4 regions of the Acidovorax sp. Q11 genome follow, and region 2 is predicted to be linked to each of the others. Evidence: predicted binding sites of a transcription regulator. Region 2 holds the regulator's gene; each other region holds the start of a gene.
What was found. Region 2 encodes FNR, which switches genes on or off when oxygen is low (the NO sensors DNR and NnrR bind a similar motif). Its sites were predicted from a motif close to TTGATNNNNATCAA; they were not measured.

Region 1 (4,177 bases), on a different contig from region 2:
CACGCCTTCGATGGTGGTGGGGATCTGCGTGGGCAGCGAGGTGGGCTGGCCACCGCTGATGGTGACCACGCCCAGTTCCTTGACGGGGGCATTGCTGGGCCCAGCGGGTTGGGCGAACGCCGGGGCAGCCCCGGTGAACGTGCAACCCAGGACGATGGGAAAGGCACTGGCCACGGCCAGCGCCATGCGGCTTTTGCGCATGGAAACTCCTGAATTTCAAGCCAAATAGGCCGTCTGCGCGCGATGGATAAGCGCAAACAGCTATCAAATAAATAGCAAAATCAGGAGAATGCCGGGGGCCCGCGCGGCGGCAGCGGCGCGGCTGTGCGCGCAGCAATGTGCGCGGCGGGGATGGGGCGCAGGGCATGCGCCAGCGGGTGGACCACAGGCAGCGGGGCCTGCGAGGCAGGGGGAGGTGCGCTCACCTGCGCGCACAGGGGGCAGTCCAGTGTGTGGCTCTGCATCTCCTGGGCGCCATCGTCGGTCTTGACCAGCAGCTTGATCGCGCCCGAACCCGAGCAGATCAGCTCCATGGCCTGCGGGTTGACCAACGGCGACGCCACGGCCACGCCCATGGACACCACAAACCACGCCAGCACCAGGCGGGCGAGCCAGTGAAGGCTGCGGAGGGTTTGCAGGGAGGACCACATGAGGACCCGATTGTAGGTGGCAGCATCCACGGGGCCTTGACCAGGGTCATCTGCGCGACGGACGGCGCCCCCGCCCACACCTAGGATGTACGCTGCATTCACCACTACAACGGAGACCCCACCATGCTCACACTCTGCGGCTTTTCGGCCAGCAACTACTACAACAAGGTCAAGCTCGCCCTGCTCGAAAAGGGCCTGCCGTTCACCGAGGAACTGGCCTGGGTGGGCGAAACCGACCGCAGCGCCAGCCCGCTGGGCAAGGTGCCCTACCTGCGCACCCCCCAGGGCCCGCTGTGCGAATCGGCGGTGATCGCCGACTACATCGAGGCCGCCCACCCCACGCACCCACTGATCCCCGCCGACCCCTACCAGGCCGCCAAGGTGCGCGAGCTGATCACCTTTCTGGAGCTGCACCTGGAGCTGGTGGCGCGCAACCTGTACCCGCAGGCCTTTTTTGGCGGCACGGTGAGCGATACCGCCAAAGAAAAGGTGGGCGCGCAGCTCACCAAGAACATTGCCGCCTTCGCCCAGCTGGCCAAGTTCAGCCCCTTTGTGGGCGGTGACAGCTTCACGTTGGCCGACTGCGCGGCCATCGTGCACCTGCCGCTGGTGGCCTCGGCCACCAAGATCGTCTATGGCCGCGACTACCTGGCCGACCTGCCCGTGCGCGAGTACCTGACCCGCATGGGCGAACGGCCCCATGTGCAGCGCGTGAACGCAGACCGCAAGACCAACACGGCGGAGATGCTGGCGCGGCCGCCCAAGCGCTGAACCCGCCCCCCCCAGCGCAGGGTCTTCATCCCTTGACCTTGGTCAACCGAGGTCGTCGCGCACAGGCGCACCATGCAGGCATCCGATCACCCTTGAGGAGACACCGCATGGACAAGACCCAGGCCGCCCCATTCCTCCAACAATTGCGGGCCCAGCAATCCGAGTTGTTGGCCCAGCTGGCCGCCCAGCGCGGTGGCACCATCGGCCGGGCCGAGGCCGCTGCAGCGCATTTTGGCCAGCCCGAAGACCCGCGCGCCCAGCTGGCCACCGAACGTGAACTGGCGTTCGCGCTGGACGAGCACGAAACCGCCCACCTGGCCGCCGTAGCGGCGGCCCTGGCCCGCATCGAGGCTGGCACCTACGGCGAGTGCACGGACTGCGGCGCCCACATCACCGCCGCCCGCCTGCACGCCACCCCCGAGGCGGCACGCTGCGTGCACTGCCAGGAGAAGGCCGAGCAGCACCGGCGTGCGGCCTGAACGCCCTCCCGAAGCAGTGCACCGGCTGCTATCCTTTGCGGGATGCGCAGCCTCTTTCACCTCGCCTTCCACGTCACCGATCTCGATGCCGCCCGCCGCTTCTATGGCGGTGTGCTGGGTTGCCAGGAGGGGCGGAGCACTGACACCTGGGTGGACTTCGACTTCTTCGGACACCAGATCTCGCTGCACCTCGGCACCCCTTTTGCCAGTGCCCGCACCGGCCATGTGGGCGACCACCTGGTGCCCATGCCCCATTTCGGCGCCATCCTGGAACTGCCCGACTGGCATGCGCTGGCAGCGCGCCTGAAGGCGGCGGGCACGGCCTTTGTGCTGGAGCCCCAGGTGCGCTTTGAAGGCCAGCCGGGCGAGCAGTGGACGATGTTCTTCCACGACCCCAGCGGCAACCCCATCGAGATCAAGGGCTTCCGTTCCCTGGACGCGGTGTACGCCACATGAGCTACACCTTCGCGTCGGCCACCATATTGCTGCTGCTGATCACTGATCCGCTGGGCAACATCCCCATCTTTGCCAACGCGCTGCGCGGCGTGGCGCCCGAGCGGCGGGCGCGGGTGATCCTGCGCGAGGTGCTGATCGCGTTTGCGCTGCTGCTGGTGTTTCTGTTCTTCGGGGCGGAGTTTCTGCGGGTGATGAACCTGAGCGACCTGTCGCTGCAGATTGCGGGCGCGGTGGTGCTGTTCCTGATCGCGCTGCGCATGATCTTTCCGTCGGCAGACGGTCCGCAGGCGGAGCTGCCGGGCGAGCCGTTGATCGTACCGCTGGCCATCCCTGCGCTGGCAGGCCCGTCGGCCCTGGCCACAGTGATGCTGCTGGTCGCCCAGGCACCAGAGCGCAAGCTCGAATGGGTCGGCGCTCTGTGCGTGACCATGGCAGTGTGCGCCATCGTGCTGCTGATGGCCGAACGCATCCAGCGCTTGGTGGGCGAACGCGTGGTGATGGCGTTTGAACGCCTGATGGGGCTGATCCTGGTCGCCATCTCGGTGGAGATGCTGATACGCGGCATCAAGCAGCTCGCGCTGCAGCTGTAGCCCACAACACCCCCCGGGGTGCACTGCCCCGGGGCCGGTTCAACGCCGTTGCAGCAAGGGCATGGAGCCCAGCGCGAACACCGAGTTGGGCACACCCACCCGGGCCATCAGGGGGCGCGGTTTTGGGGTGAGTTTGGGCTTGGCAGCCACGGCAGGTGCAGCGTCTTCCAGCGCCCCCCCTTTTTCGAGCTGCTGGGCCACCAGGTCCTGCAAGGTCACCGACTGCAGGTACTCCATCACGCGCAGGTTGAAGGTGGACCACAGCTCGCCGGTCATGGACTTCACCTGTGCAGCCTGGCCCGCGCCCAGGCTCTGCAGGTCGTCGGCCTTGAGGTTCTCGACCGCCAGGATGATTTCAGCCACCGACACCTGGTCCGCCCGGCGCGCCAGCGTGTAGCCACCACCGGGCCCGCGCGTGCTGTCCACCAGCCCGGCACGGCGCAGGGCGCTGAACAGCTGCTCCAGGTACGAAAGGGACGTGCCCTGGCGCGCACTGATGGTGGACAGGGCCACCGGCCGCATTTTCTGGCGCAGGGCGAGGTCGGTCATGGCCGATACCGCAAGTTGTCCTCTGGTAGTGATACGCATCGTTGCTACTCCTTAGAACAGGTTCTCAAGAACGCTGACAGTTCCTTCCCGGGCGCAACGCGCCACGGACAAGGGCCAAGCCTGCAATGTATAGATTTTGACACTTCGCGTATATTCGTTTTATTGAGTTTTATTGCTCGCTTTTTTCGAAGTGTTTCACTGAATCGCACCATGAACTTCAAGCACCTGCGCTATTTCTGGACGGTGGCCAAGGCGGGCGGCGTGATGCGCGCAGGCGAGCAGCTGCACACCACGCCCCAGACGCTTTCCGGGCAAATCAAGCAGCTGGAGGAATGGCTGGGCCACGACCTCTTCAGAAAGCGTGGCCGGGGCCTGGAGCTGACCAGCGAAGGCAGAGTGGCCCTGGGCTATGCCGAGCAGATCTTTGCGCTGGGGGATGAGCTGGAGAAGTCCATACGCCTGTCGCGCGGCCAGGAGAAACCGCTGGAGTTCCGCGTGGGGGTGGCCGATTCGATTGCCAAGTCGGTGGCCTACCACCTGCTGGAGCCCGCTTTGGGCATGCCACAACGAGTGCACATGACCTGCCACGAAGGCAAGTTTCCCGAGCTGATCGCGCAGCTGAGCCTGCACAAGCTCGACCTGGTGCTGGCAGACGAGCCGGTATCCAAGAAGATTGGTGTGA
Region 2 (4,177 bases):
CCCCCCATGAAACGCCAGGGTGCGCAACACCACACCACCCTGCGGCATCCATTGCACAACCTGCACTGCGGTGCTTTCTTGCGCCAGCTTACCCGTGCCTTCTGCGGCCGCAGCCCGCCCCACCAGGGCACCACAGGGCGCGGCGCACATGGCCAAGCAATGGGACCCGCCTGCGAGTCCCATGAGCAAAGCCGTCCAGGCCACGGTTGCGAGCATAGGCCTCAGATGATGCGCGAAAACCGGGCGCGGTTGCGGTCTGCCTGAAGATAACGGTCAAACACCATGGCAATGCCCCGCACAAAAAACCATCCCATGGCCGTCACTTCGATCCCCTCGGGCCCCACCCGCACCAGCCCCTGTTCGGCCATGTCTTCGAGCTGCGCGATCTCTGCCGCAAAGTACTGCCGCACATCAATCAACCAGGCCTGCTCCATGGATTCATAGAGCAACTCGCCCTGGCACATCAGGGCCATGATGGCGGCGCGGCGCACGAGATCGTCACGCGTGAGCGCCAGACCCCGCACCACCGGCAAACGTCCCTGGTCGAGAAAGTCGTAATACTCGTCCAAGGTCTTTGAGTTCTGGCTGTAGGTCGCACCCACCCGGCCAATGGCCGACACGCCCAAGCCGATCAGGTCGCAGTCAGGCTGTGTGCTGTAGCCCTGGAAGTTGCGGTGCAAGCGCCCTTGGCGTTTGGCCACAGCCAAGGCATCCGAGGGCAACGCAAAGTGGTCCATGCCGACATAGACATAGCCCGCGTCCATGAACGCATCGAGCGAGCGCGACAGCATGGACAGCTTGCTCGACGCCGTTGGCAGCTCGGCCGAAACAATGCGGCGCTGGGGTTTGAAACGTTCTGGCAGGTGCGCGTAGGCATACAGCGCAATGCGCTCAGGCCGCAACTGCGCCACCTGCGCCAGAGTACGGTCGAACGATTCGGGGGTCTGGCGCGGCAGGCCATAGATCAGGTCCACATTCACCGAGTCAAAACCCAGCGAGCGTGCAGACTCCACCAGCGCAAACACCTGTTCGGCAGGCTGGACGCGGTGCACAGCCTTCTGCACCTCGGCATCAAAATCCTGCACACCAAAACTGAGCCGGTTGAAGCCCAGCTCAGCCAGCAACGCCAGCCTGTCGGCGTTCACGGTGCGGGGATCCACTTCAATAGAGTACTCACCGCCCGGCGCCAAGGTAAAGCTGCGCTTGAGCATGGCCATCAGTTCACGCAAGCCCGCATCCGACAGGAACGTGGGCGTGCCTCCACCCAGGTGCAGCTGGCTCACCACTTGGCCCACCCCGCAGTGCGCGGTGTGCAGGTCGATCTCGCGGCTCAGATAGCGCAGATAGACTTCTGCGCGGTCATGGTGCTTGGTGATGATCTTGTTGCAAGCGCAGTAGTAGCACAGCGATTCGCAGAACGGAATGTGCACATACAAGGACAGGGGCAAGGCCTTGGCCACCGAGCCTGTCCGGCGCTGCTCCAGTGCCAGGATGTAGTCCTCCTGCCCGAACGCTTCGACAAACCGGTCGGCTGTCGGATAAGAGGTATAGCGGGGCCCCGGCACGTCAAAACGGCGCAGGAGATCGGGCGAAACAGCGGTCATGGGGGAATATCCTTGCGTACACTCTGACTGTGCCGTACCCTCTGCACGATGTCCTTGACCTGCATCAAGTGAACGATCAGGCCGACGAGCGACAATTTGACAAATGTCAGTCGCTAAGGCGCCCACCCGAAGGCCTTCCCAGCTTTTCGTATCGGGCGCAATGTACTCGACACCCAACCCCTAGCTCACGTGCCTATGAACCCGCTCACCATCAAAGTCGCCTGCTCCAACTGCAACCTGCGCGAGCTGTGCATGCCCGTGGGCCTGAACGAAGAGCAACTGCAGCGCATCGATGAAGTCGTTGCCGTACGCCGCAAGGTCAAACGCGGCAGCACGCTGTTCCGCAACGGCGAATCCTTCACATCGCTCTACGCCATCCGCACCGGCTTCTTCAAGACCTGCGTGGCTACCGAAGATGGCCGCGACCAGGTCACCGGTTTTCAGATGGCTGGAGAGATCATTGGCCTCGATGGCATCGTGAACGACCACCACACCTGTGACGCGGTGGCCCTGGAAGACGCCGAGGTCTGCGTGATGCCCTTCGACCGCATCGAGGAACTCTCGCGCGAGGTCACGGCCCTGCAGCACCATGTGCACAAGATCATGAGCCGCGAGATCGTGCGCGAACACGGCGTGATGCTGCTGCTGGGCAGCATGCGCGCCGAAGAACGCCTGGCAGCCTTCCTGCTGAACCTGGTGCAACGCCTGCATGCCCGCGGCTTCTCGCAGTCCGAACTGGTGCTGCGCATGACGCGCGAAGAAATTGGCAGCTACCTGGGCCTGAAGCTCGAAACCGTGAGCCGCACCTTCTCCAAATTTGTGGAGGAAGGCATCGTGGAAGTCAAGCAGCGCCATGTCCGCATCCTGGACACGGATGCCCTCAAGCGCATCGTCAACAGCCAGCAAGCCTGCCACTGATCGGCAGCCATCCCGGCCTGCCTTCACCGGCCGACCAGAAGCGCCTCCCCTCAGTTCAAGAGCAGGATGATGTCTTGCGGCAGTCATCCGGCCGCTCTCCTTCAGGTACCGGGCAGCGGTTCAGCTCGAAGGGCGACATGGCCAGTAGCGTGGTCAATGCACTGCTTGCCATGGTGATGATCCAGAACGCAAAAAACGCCAGCGTATAAACGCCCTGCCGCGACAGCGCCAGGGGCTGCCCAAGCCAGTGCAGATCCTGGGGGTCCACCATGGCAAAAACCAGCATCTCCAGCACCCCTGCCATCAAGAAGGCGGGCCATGCAATCCACATCAGGCGTTGCGTCCACATATCGTTGTTCCTGTCTCCTGGGGGCTCAGTTACGGCAAGCTGGCATCACTGACGAGCCACATGCTTGCACGTTTCAACGCGGCTGGTCCTGCACGGGGGTGGCCGCATGGTTGCGGCCCTTCATGGCGGGTGCCAGGCTTTTCTCGGGGGCTTCCAGCGTCTTGTTGATCTCGATCCCCTTGCGGTAGTAGTCCTCTGCCACCACAGGATCGGGCCGGGACAGCGCCAGCCACAAGGTCACAAAACCCGCAACGATCACAATGGCCGGGCCGGCAATCACCAGCCAGACATGGCCGAATTTCCACCAGGGTGCTGACGCAACAGGGGCAATAGCTGGGCTTGAAGACATGGCGATTTACTCCTTCACAATCATCTCAATCAACACAAGGCCATGCGAGGCCTTGCACCAGGGTGCGGCTCAGCGCGGCACCAGGAACACAGATTTTTCTGTCACATGGGCGGCGGCGCCGACGGCCTGCACATCGAACTGGACGGCATGGGAGCCAGGGTTTGCCGAACCATACGGGATCTGCAAACGCACCGCCACCCAACGCGACTCCGCCGGGCCGATGTCCACCTCGGCATCGGAAGACACCTCCAGCCCCTCCAGCCCCCGTGCGCTGATGCGATAGCGCTGCTCGCCCTCCGTCGCATTCATGATCTGCAGGCGGTAGATGTTCTCCAGCTTGCCCCCTGCCACGATGCGCGAAAGCGCTGCACGGTCCCGCACCACATCGACCTTGAGCGGAGTCCGCACGACCAGGCTGGCCAGCATGGCCACGCACAGAGCCACCAGCACCGCGCTGTAAATCAGCACCCTTGGCCGCAGCACGCGCCGCAGCATCTGCGACTGGGTCCACCGCTGGGCCACGCCGTTCTGGGTGGAGTAGCGGATCAACCCCCGGGGGTACTGCATCTTGTCCATGACCGTGTTGCAGGCATCCACACACAGGCCGCAGCCGATGCATTCGTACTGCAGCCCCTTGCGAATGTCGATGCCCACGGGGCAGACCTGCACACACAGCGAGCAGTCAATGCAGTCGCCCAGCCCCTGCGCCTTGTAATCCAGGTTCTTCTTGCGCGGGCCGCGCTGCTCGCCCCGCTCGGGGTCGTAGGTCACGACCAGCGTGTCCTTGTCGAACATGGCGCTCTGGAAGCGTGCGTACGGGCACATGTACTTGCAGACCTGCTCGCGCATGTAGCCCGCGTTGCCATAGGTGGCAAAGCCGTAGAACAGCACCCAGAAAATCTGCCAGCTGCCCTGCAGCGCCAGCAACTCGCTGCCCAGCTCGCGGATGGGCACAAA
Region 3 (4,177 bases), on a different contig from region 2:
CGCCAGTTTCAGTCACTCGCTACCAGCTACGATAGAAGCGCATGCCCCTGAGCTCCCCCGCCCCCCGCACCCTCAAGCATGTCCGCCGGGTGAACTACCAGGGCTTTGAACGCGACGATGGCCTGTGGGACATCGAGGGTGAGCTGCACGACAGCAAGGCCTATGACGCCACCTCGTTTCGCGATCCCACCAAACAGCGCCTCGCGGGCGAGGCCATCCACCACATGTGGCTGCGTGTCACGGTCAACCGCCAGCTGGTGGTGCAGGCCGTCGATGTGGCCATGGATTCGCACCCGCTCCAGGGTTGCACTGAGGCCCAGGCCGCGCTGCAGCAGATGGTGGGCTGCAGCATGGCGCGCGGCTGGCGCCAGGCCATCCAGAAACACCTGGGCGGCGTGGCCAGTTGCACACACCTGCGCGAGCTGCTGTTCAACCTGGCCACCGCCGCCTTCCAGTCGGTGCCGGCCGTGTTTTCGTCCAGCCACCCCGACGAGCCCCCCCGCCACCTGGGCCAGTGCACAGGGTGGGACTTCAATGGCAACGGCGTGAAGGAATACTTCCCGCAGTTTTATGGCCGCGTGCCTGCGCCGCCCCTGGCCGCCAGCCCCGCCCCAGCCCCTGAAGCTTCAACCAAATTAGCCCCTCCCGCCTGACAGGCAAGCCTCAGCAGCTATCTTTTTTGAGTATCCCAAGGAGACCTTTTCCATGCGCGTGTTGAACAAATCCATCATCGTCACCGGCGCCGGCAACGGCATTGGCGAAGGCATTGCCAAGCGCCTGGCCGCTGAAGGTGGCAAGGTCATCGTGAACGACATCAACGAGGCGGGCGGCCAGCGCGTGGTGGCCGAGATCACCGCCGCAGGCGGCACCGCCGCCTTCTTCAAAGCCGACGTGACGAACTCTGCCCAGGTCAAGGCCATGGTCGATGAGGCCGTGCGCCTGTACGGCCGCCTGGACGTGGTGGTGAACAACGCGGGCTGGACGCACCGCAACCGCCCCATGCTCGAAGTGAGCGAGGAGGAGTTCGACAAGGTCTATGCCATCAACATGAAGAGCATCTACCTGAGCGCCATCCACGCCGTGCCCGCGCTGCGCCAGGCCGGTGGCGGCAGCATCATCAACATCGCCTCCACCGCCGGACTGCGCCCACGCCCGGGCCTGACCTGGTACAACGGCTCCAAGGGCGCCGTCATCATCACCAGCAAGTCCATGGCGGCCGAGCTGGGCCCCGACAACATCCGCGTGAACTGCATCAACCCCGTGTTCAACCCCGACACGGGCTTGGCCGCCGAGTTTGCGGGCGGCCCGGTGGACGATGCGCGCCGCGCCAAGTTCCTGGCCACCATCCCGCTGGGCCGCTTCTCCACCGCGCTGGACGTGGCGAACGCCGCGCTGTACCTGGCGAGCGAAGAGGCTTCGTTCATCAGCGGCGTGTGCATCGAGGTGGATGGCGGGCGCTGCGTGTAGACCTCTCAGCCCAGCACTTCCCGCAAGGCGACTTCGTACAGGTTGGTGAGCTTGTCCATCACACCCAGCAGGCGTTCGCTGGTGGTCGCAACCGTGTGGAGCCCCGCATCATCGGCCGCGCGGCGCAGGGCCGATTCAAAAAACAGCCACTGCGAGTCGGCCAGCTCCAGCTCGTTGCGGATGGCGGGCGTGGACACCGGCGCGGCCTTGAGCGCCTGCAGCGCCAGGCGGAAGTCGGCGGCGTCTGACACGAGCTGCGCCTGAACCACCTTGGATTCCACCTTGGCCGCGTTCAAGAAGTAGTTCTTGGCCAGGCGCTGCGACAGCATGCGCTGGCGGCCGGCCAGGTTCACCAGCCGTGCACTGGGCGCATGTGCCAGCTTCTCGATGGATTCGGTCACCGTCTGGGCAATCAGCAGCGTGCGGTCGGCCTGGTCGGAGGCGGCCACCACCAGCGCAGTCTGGGTGGGCTGCGTGGCGGTGAGCTGGTTCAGCAGCGCAAACTGCTTTTGCACCTCTTCGAGCTGGCGCCCGACATCGGCGGGCCAGCGCCCGGTCTGCATACCCCGGGCCAGCTCACCGCTGCCCGACTGCACCATCTTGCGCGCCAGCCCCAGCACATCCACAGCCGCACCGGGCAGCACCTGCAGGTACTGCTGGCAATAGGCCTTGGCCATGCGCTGCGACAGCGCGCGGAACCAGCCCGCGTAGTTGATGGCGCCCGACAATCCCATCTGCGCCTGGGCCCCTGTCGCCCATGTGGCCCAGGTGGGCAGCAACAAGCCCGCCGCTACCCACTGGACAGCCGCCCGGCGCTGGCAAGGCATGGCATCGGCTACACATTCGCGCGTCAACATGGAAATCCCCTTGAAATCGGATAGATGGATTGTTGCAACGCAACATCTCGTGCGCCCTGCGCCATGTCAAAGGCACGCAACGCCGCCGCCCCGGGGCAAAACTTGACCGCGATCAACTCCGCGTTCAGGGGCTTGGCCCCTTTGGCGGGGCCCATGCGGCAAAATCACGCCATGGCCGAACGTGTGATTCCTCTGGTGGACCAACGCATCGCCGCTCTGGCGGCGCGGGTGCCCACGCACCCCGTGGCCCCCACCGGCCAACTCACCGACACGCTGGGCCGCCCGCTGCGCGACTTGCGCATCAGCGTCACAGACCGCTGCAACTTCCGCTGCAACTACTGCATGCCCAAGGAAGTCTTCGACAAGGACTACCCCTACCTGCCCCATGGCGCGTTGCTGAGCTTTGAAGAAATCACGCGGCTGGCAAAGCTCTTCCTGGCCCATGGCGTGCGCAAGATCCGCCTTACGGGCGGTGAGCCGCTGCTGCGCAAGAACCTCGAAGCGCTGGTGGCCCAACTGGCCCAATTGCGCACAGTGGACGGCCTGCCCCCCGACCTGACCCTGACCACCAACGGATCGCTGCTGGCCCGTAAGGCCCGGGCGCTCAAGGACGCGGGCCTGAACCGTGTGACCGTGAGCCTGGACGGCCTGGATGACGCGGTCTTCCGCCGCATGAACGACGTGGACTTTCCGGTGGCCGACGTGCTGGCGGGTATCGAGGCAGCGCACGCGGCAGGCCTGTCGCAGATCAAGGTGAACATGGTGGTCAAGCGTGGCACCAACGACCACGAAATCTTGCCCATGGCGCGGCACTTTCGCGGCACGGGCACCACGCTGCGTTTCATCGAATACATGGACGTGGGCGCCACCAACGGCTGGCGCATGGACGAGGTGCTGCCCTCGGCCGAACTCATCGAGCGCCTGCGCGCGGAGCTGCCCCTGGTGCAGCTCGACCCGAGCAGCCCCGGCGAGACCGCCGAGCGCTGGGGTTATGCCAATGCTCAAGACCAGTACGACCCCACTCTGGGCGAAGTGGGCGTGATCAGCAGCGTGACCCAGGCCTTCTGCCACGACTGCAACCGCGCCCGCCTCTCCACCGAGGGCAAGCTGTACCTCTGCCTGTTTGCCACCCAGGGCTATGACCTGCGCACCCTGCTGCGCGGCGGTGCCAGCGACGAAGCCATTGCCTCGGCCATCGCGCCCATCTGGCAGCAACGCAGCGACCGCTACTCCGAATTGCGCAGCAGCCTGCCGGCGGACACTGGACAGGGCGCTCGGCGGGTGGAGATGAGCTATATCGGCGGATAACGATTGAAAGAATGATTGAAACCCAAGACATCACCGGCCTGGTCCTCGCCGGTGGCCGCGGCTCCCGCATGGGCGGGGTCGACAAAGGCCTGCAGAACTTTCGCGGCCTGCCGCTGGCGCTGCATACGCTGATGCGGCTGCAGATGCAGACCGGCAACGTGATGGTCAATGCCAACCGCAACCTGGCCGCCTACGAGGCGTTTGGTGCGCCCGTGTGGCCCGATGTGCTGGCCGACTATGCGGGCCCGCTGGCCGGTTTTCTGACCGGGCTGGAACGTTGCGAAACCCAGTGGCTGCTGACGGTGCCCTGCGACACCCCCCTCTTCCCGCTGGACCTGGCCCAGCGCCTGGCCGCAGCGGCTGAAGCGCAAGGCGCCGAGATCGCCATGGCCGCTGCCCCTGAGGGCGACGGCCAGGGCCACATCCAGGTGCGCCCCCAGCCCGTGTTTTGCCTGCTGCGTGTGGAGCTGCTAGAAAGCCTGGTCGCATTCACCCAGGCCGGTGGCCGCAAGATTGACGCCTGGACGGGCCAGCACCGCTGCGCC
Region 4 (4,177 bases), on a different contig from region 2:
GGCTGCCAGGAAGGGTACCGATCCCCATGCGCAAACTTCTGCTCCATCCCGCCGCCAAACCGCTGGTGTTTGTGCTGTGCCTGCTGCCCCTGGTCTGGCTGGTGGTGGCCGCAGCCACCAACCAGCTGGGCGCCAACCCCGCAGAGGCCCTGATCCGCGCCACGGGCGACTGGACGCTGCGGGCGCTGTGCCTGGTGCTGGCCGTCACCCCACTGCGCGTGCTTTCGGCCACGCCGCAGCTGGCGCGGTTTCGGCGCATGCTGGGCCTGTTCGTGTTTTTTTATGGGGTGTTGCACCTGTTGAGCTATGCCTGGTTCGACATGGGTTTTGACCTGGCAGACATCCTGCGCGACATCGCCAAGCGGCCGTTCATCCTGGTCGGGTCGCTGGCACTGCTGCTGCTGGCGCTGCTGGCGGGCACCTCGTTCAACCGGGCCATCAAGGCGCTGGGGGGCAAGCGCTGGCAGGCGCTGCACCGCGCGGTCTACGCGGTGGCGGGTTTGGGCATCCTGCACTTCTTCTGGATGCGTGCCGGTAAGAACGATTTTGCGGAAGTGGCGCTGTACGCCGCCATCCTGGCGGTGCTGCTGGGCTGGCGTGCCTGGCACCGCTGGTACAGGCCGCAGCCTGGCCGGGCCGCCACCCAGCGCGGGCGTAGCACGCCGGCGGGCTTGCCTTAGCGTTGGGAGATAATTGCTATATATTTAATAGCAAACTTTACTTGCCTAATGCGCGGAGGCGGCCATTTTTCCTTGTGATGGCTCAGTTTTACGCATTGACGGCCCGCAGTGCCGGGCGCATCTGCCGGGTCACGGGGTCGATGTAGGCCGTGGGGATCTGGTAGGCCCGGTCATCAAACAGGTCAATGCCACACATCAGGTTCTCGATCCATTCAAAGAAGTCGTTGATGGCTTCTTTGCCCTTGATGGGGGCGCCGTGCTGCGGCACCAGCATGGAGATATCAAGCTGCCGCACCATGCGCACCCACAGGCGCAGGATCTTGTTGGACACCATGTATCGACGGTGGAAGCCCTCCATGCGCGGGATGTGCGCCTTGAGGTCGGTCACCGGCACACGGGCTTCGGCGCCCGACATCATCGACACGCCCAGGTCGCCCGTGAACAGGATGCGGCTGACCGGGTCGTAGAAGTGGAAGTTGCCTTCGGAATGCATGAAGTGCGCAGGCAGCAGCACCAGCTCGTGGCGGCCCAGGGGCAGGTGGCCACCGCCGTCGGGCACACCAATCACGCGGTTTTCTGTTTTTCCCACCTTGGTGAAGTGGGGTGCAAATCGCTCCCACACGCGCGAGATCACCAGGTTGGCCTTGGTGCTCGTCATCCAGCGGTCGAGCGAGGCAATGATGTCCGGATCGGCGTGCGAGGCGATCAGGTACGAGAGCTTGTGGGGCGGGAAATGTTTGGTCATTCCCATGAAGAGCTCGTTGAACGCGAGGTTGCCGCCCGGGTCGATGATGGCGCCCGTGTCGTCGTCAACGATCAAAAACTGGTTGGCTTGCACGGCTTGGCCGTCCTCCTCGATGAGGTCGGTGAACATCAGGCAAGCGTGATTTTTGTCGCGGTAGAGTTCCAGGGCCATGGCCATCCTGCGGTGCAATAAAGCGCAGACTGTACGAGTGCCCCTAGGGTTTGTGCTTGATCGAAATCAAGCGGTGCTGCATTGGTGCCCCATGGCGGGACGTTGTCCCAGCGGCGTCAGCGGGGGGTAGAGGCTGCGGCAGCAGGCGCCTGCGCTGCGCCCGCGCCGCTGCTGGGCGTGAGTGTTTCTGGCAGAGTGGCGCGCTGGCCCGCAGCAGGCCCCGTCGGCAGGTACAAGGGCCCCCGCTGTCCACAGCCAAGCAGGGCCGCCGCACTGGCAGCAAGGACAAGTGTCCTGACTAGAATTTGGGGAGCTTTCAACATGCGCAAATTGTAATGACCGACCTCGAATTCATGGACCACGCCGAACAACTGCTGCTTGCCGTCGAGCGCAGCTGTGATCGCATCAACGACACCACGGATGCCGATGTGGACGCCCAGAGGTCAGGCGGCATGGTGACACTGACCTTTCCCAACCGCAGCCAGATCGTCATCAACCTGCAAAAACCTCTGCACGAGGTCTGGCTGGCGGCTCGCTCGGGGGGCTACCACTACCGGTTTGACGGCAGCGCATGGCAGGACACAAAGGGGGCTGGAGAGTTTTTCGCGTGTCTGAGCCGCGATGCCACCCAGCAATCAGGGCTGCCTTTGCAGTTTGCTGCCCTTTAGACTGCCGCCCAGTCAAGCAATCGGCGCTTCGTTGTGCGCCGGGAGCGGGCTGGGCAAGCTCCCGCCCCCTGTTCTCCTTGCTCTGGCGGATGCGTGCCGCGTCCCACCGCATCCGTGCAGCGCTGTGTGCAAGCGTTGCTCCGCTAGTTGCGGAACAGGTCGAGGATGCGGCTGCGCTCTTCAGAAGGCGGTGGCGCCTGGGGTGTGACCGCCGGTGAAGTGGAGCGTTGGTCTTCCAGCCCCACACTCGACACGCCTGCACTGCGGGCGTACTCGTCATAGAACCACTCGCCACCCACATTGACCACCCCAGCAGGCACCGTGGGCTCCATCACGGGGACGCCCTTGAGTGCGCGCTCCATGAAGCTGATCCACACGGGCAAACTGAGTCCGCCCCCGGTTTCGCGGCTGCCCAGGTTGCGGGGCGTGTCGTAGCCGATCCAGGTGACGGCTGCGATGGTGGGCTGGTAGCCGGCAAACCAGGCGTCCACCGAGTCGTTGGTGGTGCCGGTCTTGCCGTACAGGTCGGGGCGTTTGAGGGTGGCTTGCGCACGGGCCGCCGTCCCGGAACGGGTGACTTCCTGCAGCAGACTGTTCATCAGAAAAGCGTTGCGGGCCTCGATGGCCCGAGGTTGTTCGCTGGTCACTGGCGGTGTGGTCTCGGAAATCACCCGGCCCTTGTGGTCCGTGACCTTGGTGATCAGCCAGGGGTTCACGCGATAGCCCCCATTGGCAAACACCGAGTAGGCGGCCGCCATCTGCAGCGGCGTGACGGAGCCTGCCCCTAGCGCCATGGTCAAGTAGGCAGGGTGCTTTTCAGGATCAAAGCCAAAACGTCCCACCCACTCCTGCGCCGTCTTGGGGCCTACGGCCTGCAGGATGCGGATCGAGATCATGTTCTTGGATTTGGCCAGGCCCGTGCGCATGCTCATGGGGCCGTCGTACTTGCCGTCGTAGTTCTTGGGCTCCCAGGGCTGGCCACCGGTCACACCGGCATCAAAGAACAGCGGCGCGTCGTTGATGACGGTGGCCGGAGTGAAGCCCTTTTCAAGTGCGGCAGAGTAGATGAACGGCTTGAAGCTGGAGCCCGGCTGGCGCCACGCCTGTGCGGCGTGGTTGAACTTGTTCTTGTCGAAGTCGAAGCCTCCCACCAGGGCGCGGATGGAGCCGTTGCGAGGGTCCAGGGCCACAAAGGCGCCTTCGACTTCAGGCAGTTGCGTGATCTCCGAGGCGCCTTTGGGCGTCTTGACCACGCGTATCACCGCACCCCGGCGGATCTTGATGTTGGGCGGGGCCTTGTCGCTCAGCCCTGACTGCGCGGGCTTGAGGCCATCTCCGGCGATCTCCAGTGTGTCGCCATTGGCACGCGCTGCAACGATTTTGCGCGGCGTTGCCTCCAGCACCACGGCCGAAAGCACGTCGCCATTGTCTGGGTGGTTGGCGAGGGCGTCATCAATCGCATCCTCGACTTCCTGTGGCGCCGTGGGCAAGGTCACGAACTTCTCGGGGCCCCGGTACTGCTGGCGTCGCTCATAGTCCATGATCCCTCTGCGCAAGGCGCTGTACGCGGCTTCCTGTTCCGCCGCATTCAGGGTGGTGTACACGTTCAGGCCGCGCGTGTAGGCTTCGTTGCCGTACTGCGTGAAGATCAGTTGGCGGGCCATTTCGGCCACGTACTCCGCATGCACTCGTGTGTTGTCGGGACCGGTGCGGATCTTCAGCTCTTCCTTCTTGGCGTCGGCCGCCTGTTGCGCGGTGATGAAGCCGTTCTCTTCCATCCGCTCAATGATGTACTGCTGGCGGACTCGGGCACGTTTGGGATTGCTGATGGGGTTGTAGGCCGACGGGGCCTTGGGCAATCCCGCCAACATCGCGGCTTCTGCAATGGACAGAGATTTCAGCGGTTTGCCAAA

Region 1: ACYZGB_RS08395 (TraR/DksA family transcriptional regulator) is a predicted target of FNR. The motif match lies at 1,454-1,467, and genes of this name have one in related genera.
Region 3: ACYZGB_RS07575 (type IV pili methyl-accepting chemotaxis transducer N-terminal domain-containing protein) is a predicted target of FNR. The motif match lies at 2,427-2,440, and genes of this name have one in related genera.
Region 4: ACYZGB_RS13520 (oxygen-binding di-iron domain-containing protein) is a predicted target of FNR. The motif match lies at 1,653-1,666, and genes of this name have one in related genera.

What each region holds. Positions count from the first base shown of each region.
Region 1 covers NZ_JBUDZG010000007.1:90,424-94,600, forward strand. Annotated here, with positions in the region: gene ACYZGB_RS08380 (TonB-dependent receptor) at 1-201, opposite strand, end outside; gene ACYZGB_RS08385 (DUF2946 family protein) at 282-650, opposite strand; gene ACYZGB_RS08390 (glutathione S-transferase) at 774-1,421, shown strand; gene ACYZGB_RS08395 (TraR/DksA family transcriptional regulator) at 1,529-1,900, shown strand; gene ACYZGB_RS08400 (VOC family protein) at 1,943-2,356, shown strand; gene ACYZGB_RS08405 (MarC family protein) at 2,353-2,946, shown strand; gene ACYZGB_RS08410 (Rrf2 family transcriptional regulator) at 2,986-3,534, opposite strand; gene nhaR (transcriptional activator NhaR) at 3,706-4,177, shown strand, end outside.
Region 2 covers NZ_JBUDZG010000004.1:71,105-75,281, reverse strand. Annotated here, with positions in the region: gene ACYZGB_RS05155 (sulfite exporter TauE/SafE family protein) at 1-216, opposite strand, end outside; gene hemN (oxygen-independent coproporphyrinogen III oxidase) at 222-1,604, opposite strand; gene fnr (fumarate/nitrate reduction transcriptional regulator Fnr) at 1,800-2,522, shown strand; gene ACYZGB_RS05140 (hypothetical protein) at 2,578-2,871, opposite strand; gene ACYZGB_RS05135 (FixH family protein) at 2,945-3,220, opposite strand; gene ccoG (cytochrome c oxidase accessory protein CcoG) at 3,290-4,177, opposite strand, start outside.
Region 3 covers NZ_JBUDZG010000006.1:123,510-127,686, reverse strand. Annotated here, with positions in the region: gene ACYZGB_RS07585 (DUF2889 domain-containing protein) at 42-653, shown strand; gene ACYZGB_RS07580 (SDR family oxidoreductase) at 706-1,467, shown strand; gene ACYZGB_RS07575 (type IV pili methyl-accepting chemotaxis transducer N-terminal domain-containing protein) at 1,473-2,324, opposite strand; gene moaA (GTP 3',8-cyclase MoaA) at 2,496-3,632, shown strand; gene mobA (molybdenum cofactor guanylyltransferase MobA) at 3,644-4,177, shown strand, end outside.
Region 4 covers NZ_JBUDZG010000015.1:63,240-67,416, forward strand. Annotated here, with positions in the region: gene ACYZGB_RS13515 (protein-methionine-sulfoxide reductase heme-binding subunit MsrQ) at 27-680, shown strand; gene ACYZGB_RS13520 (oxygen-binding di-iron domain-containing protein) at 769-1,596, opposite strand; gene lptM (LPS translocon maturation chaperone LptM) at 1,713-1,919, opposite strand; gene cyaY (iron donor protein CyaY) at 1,932-2,264, shown strand; gene ACYZGB_RS13535 (penicillin-binding protein 1A) at 2,408-4,177, opposite strand, start outside.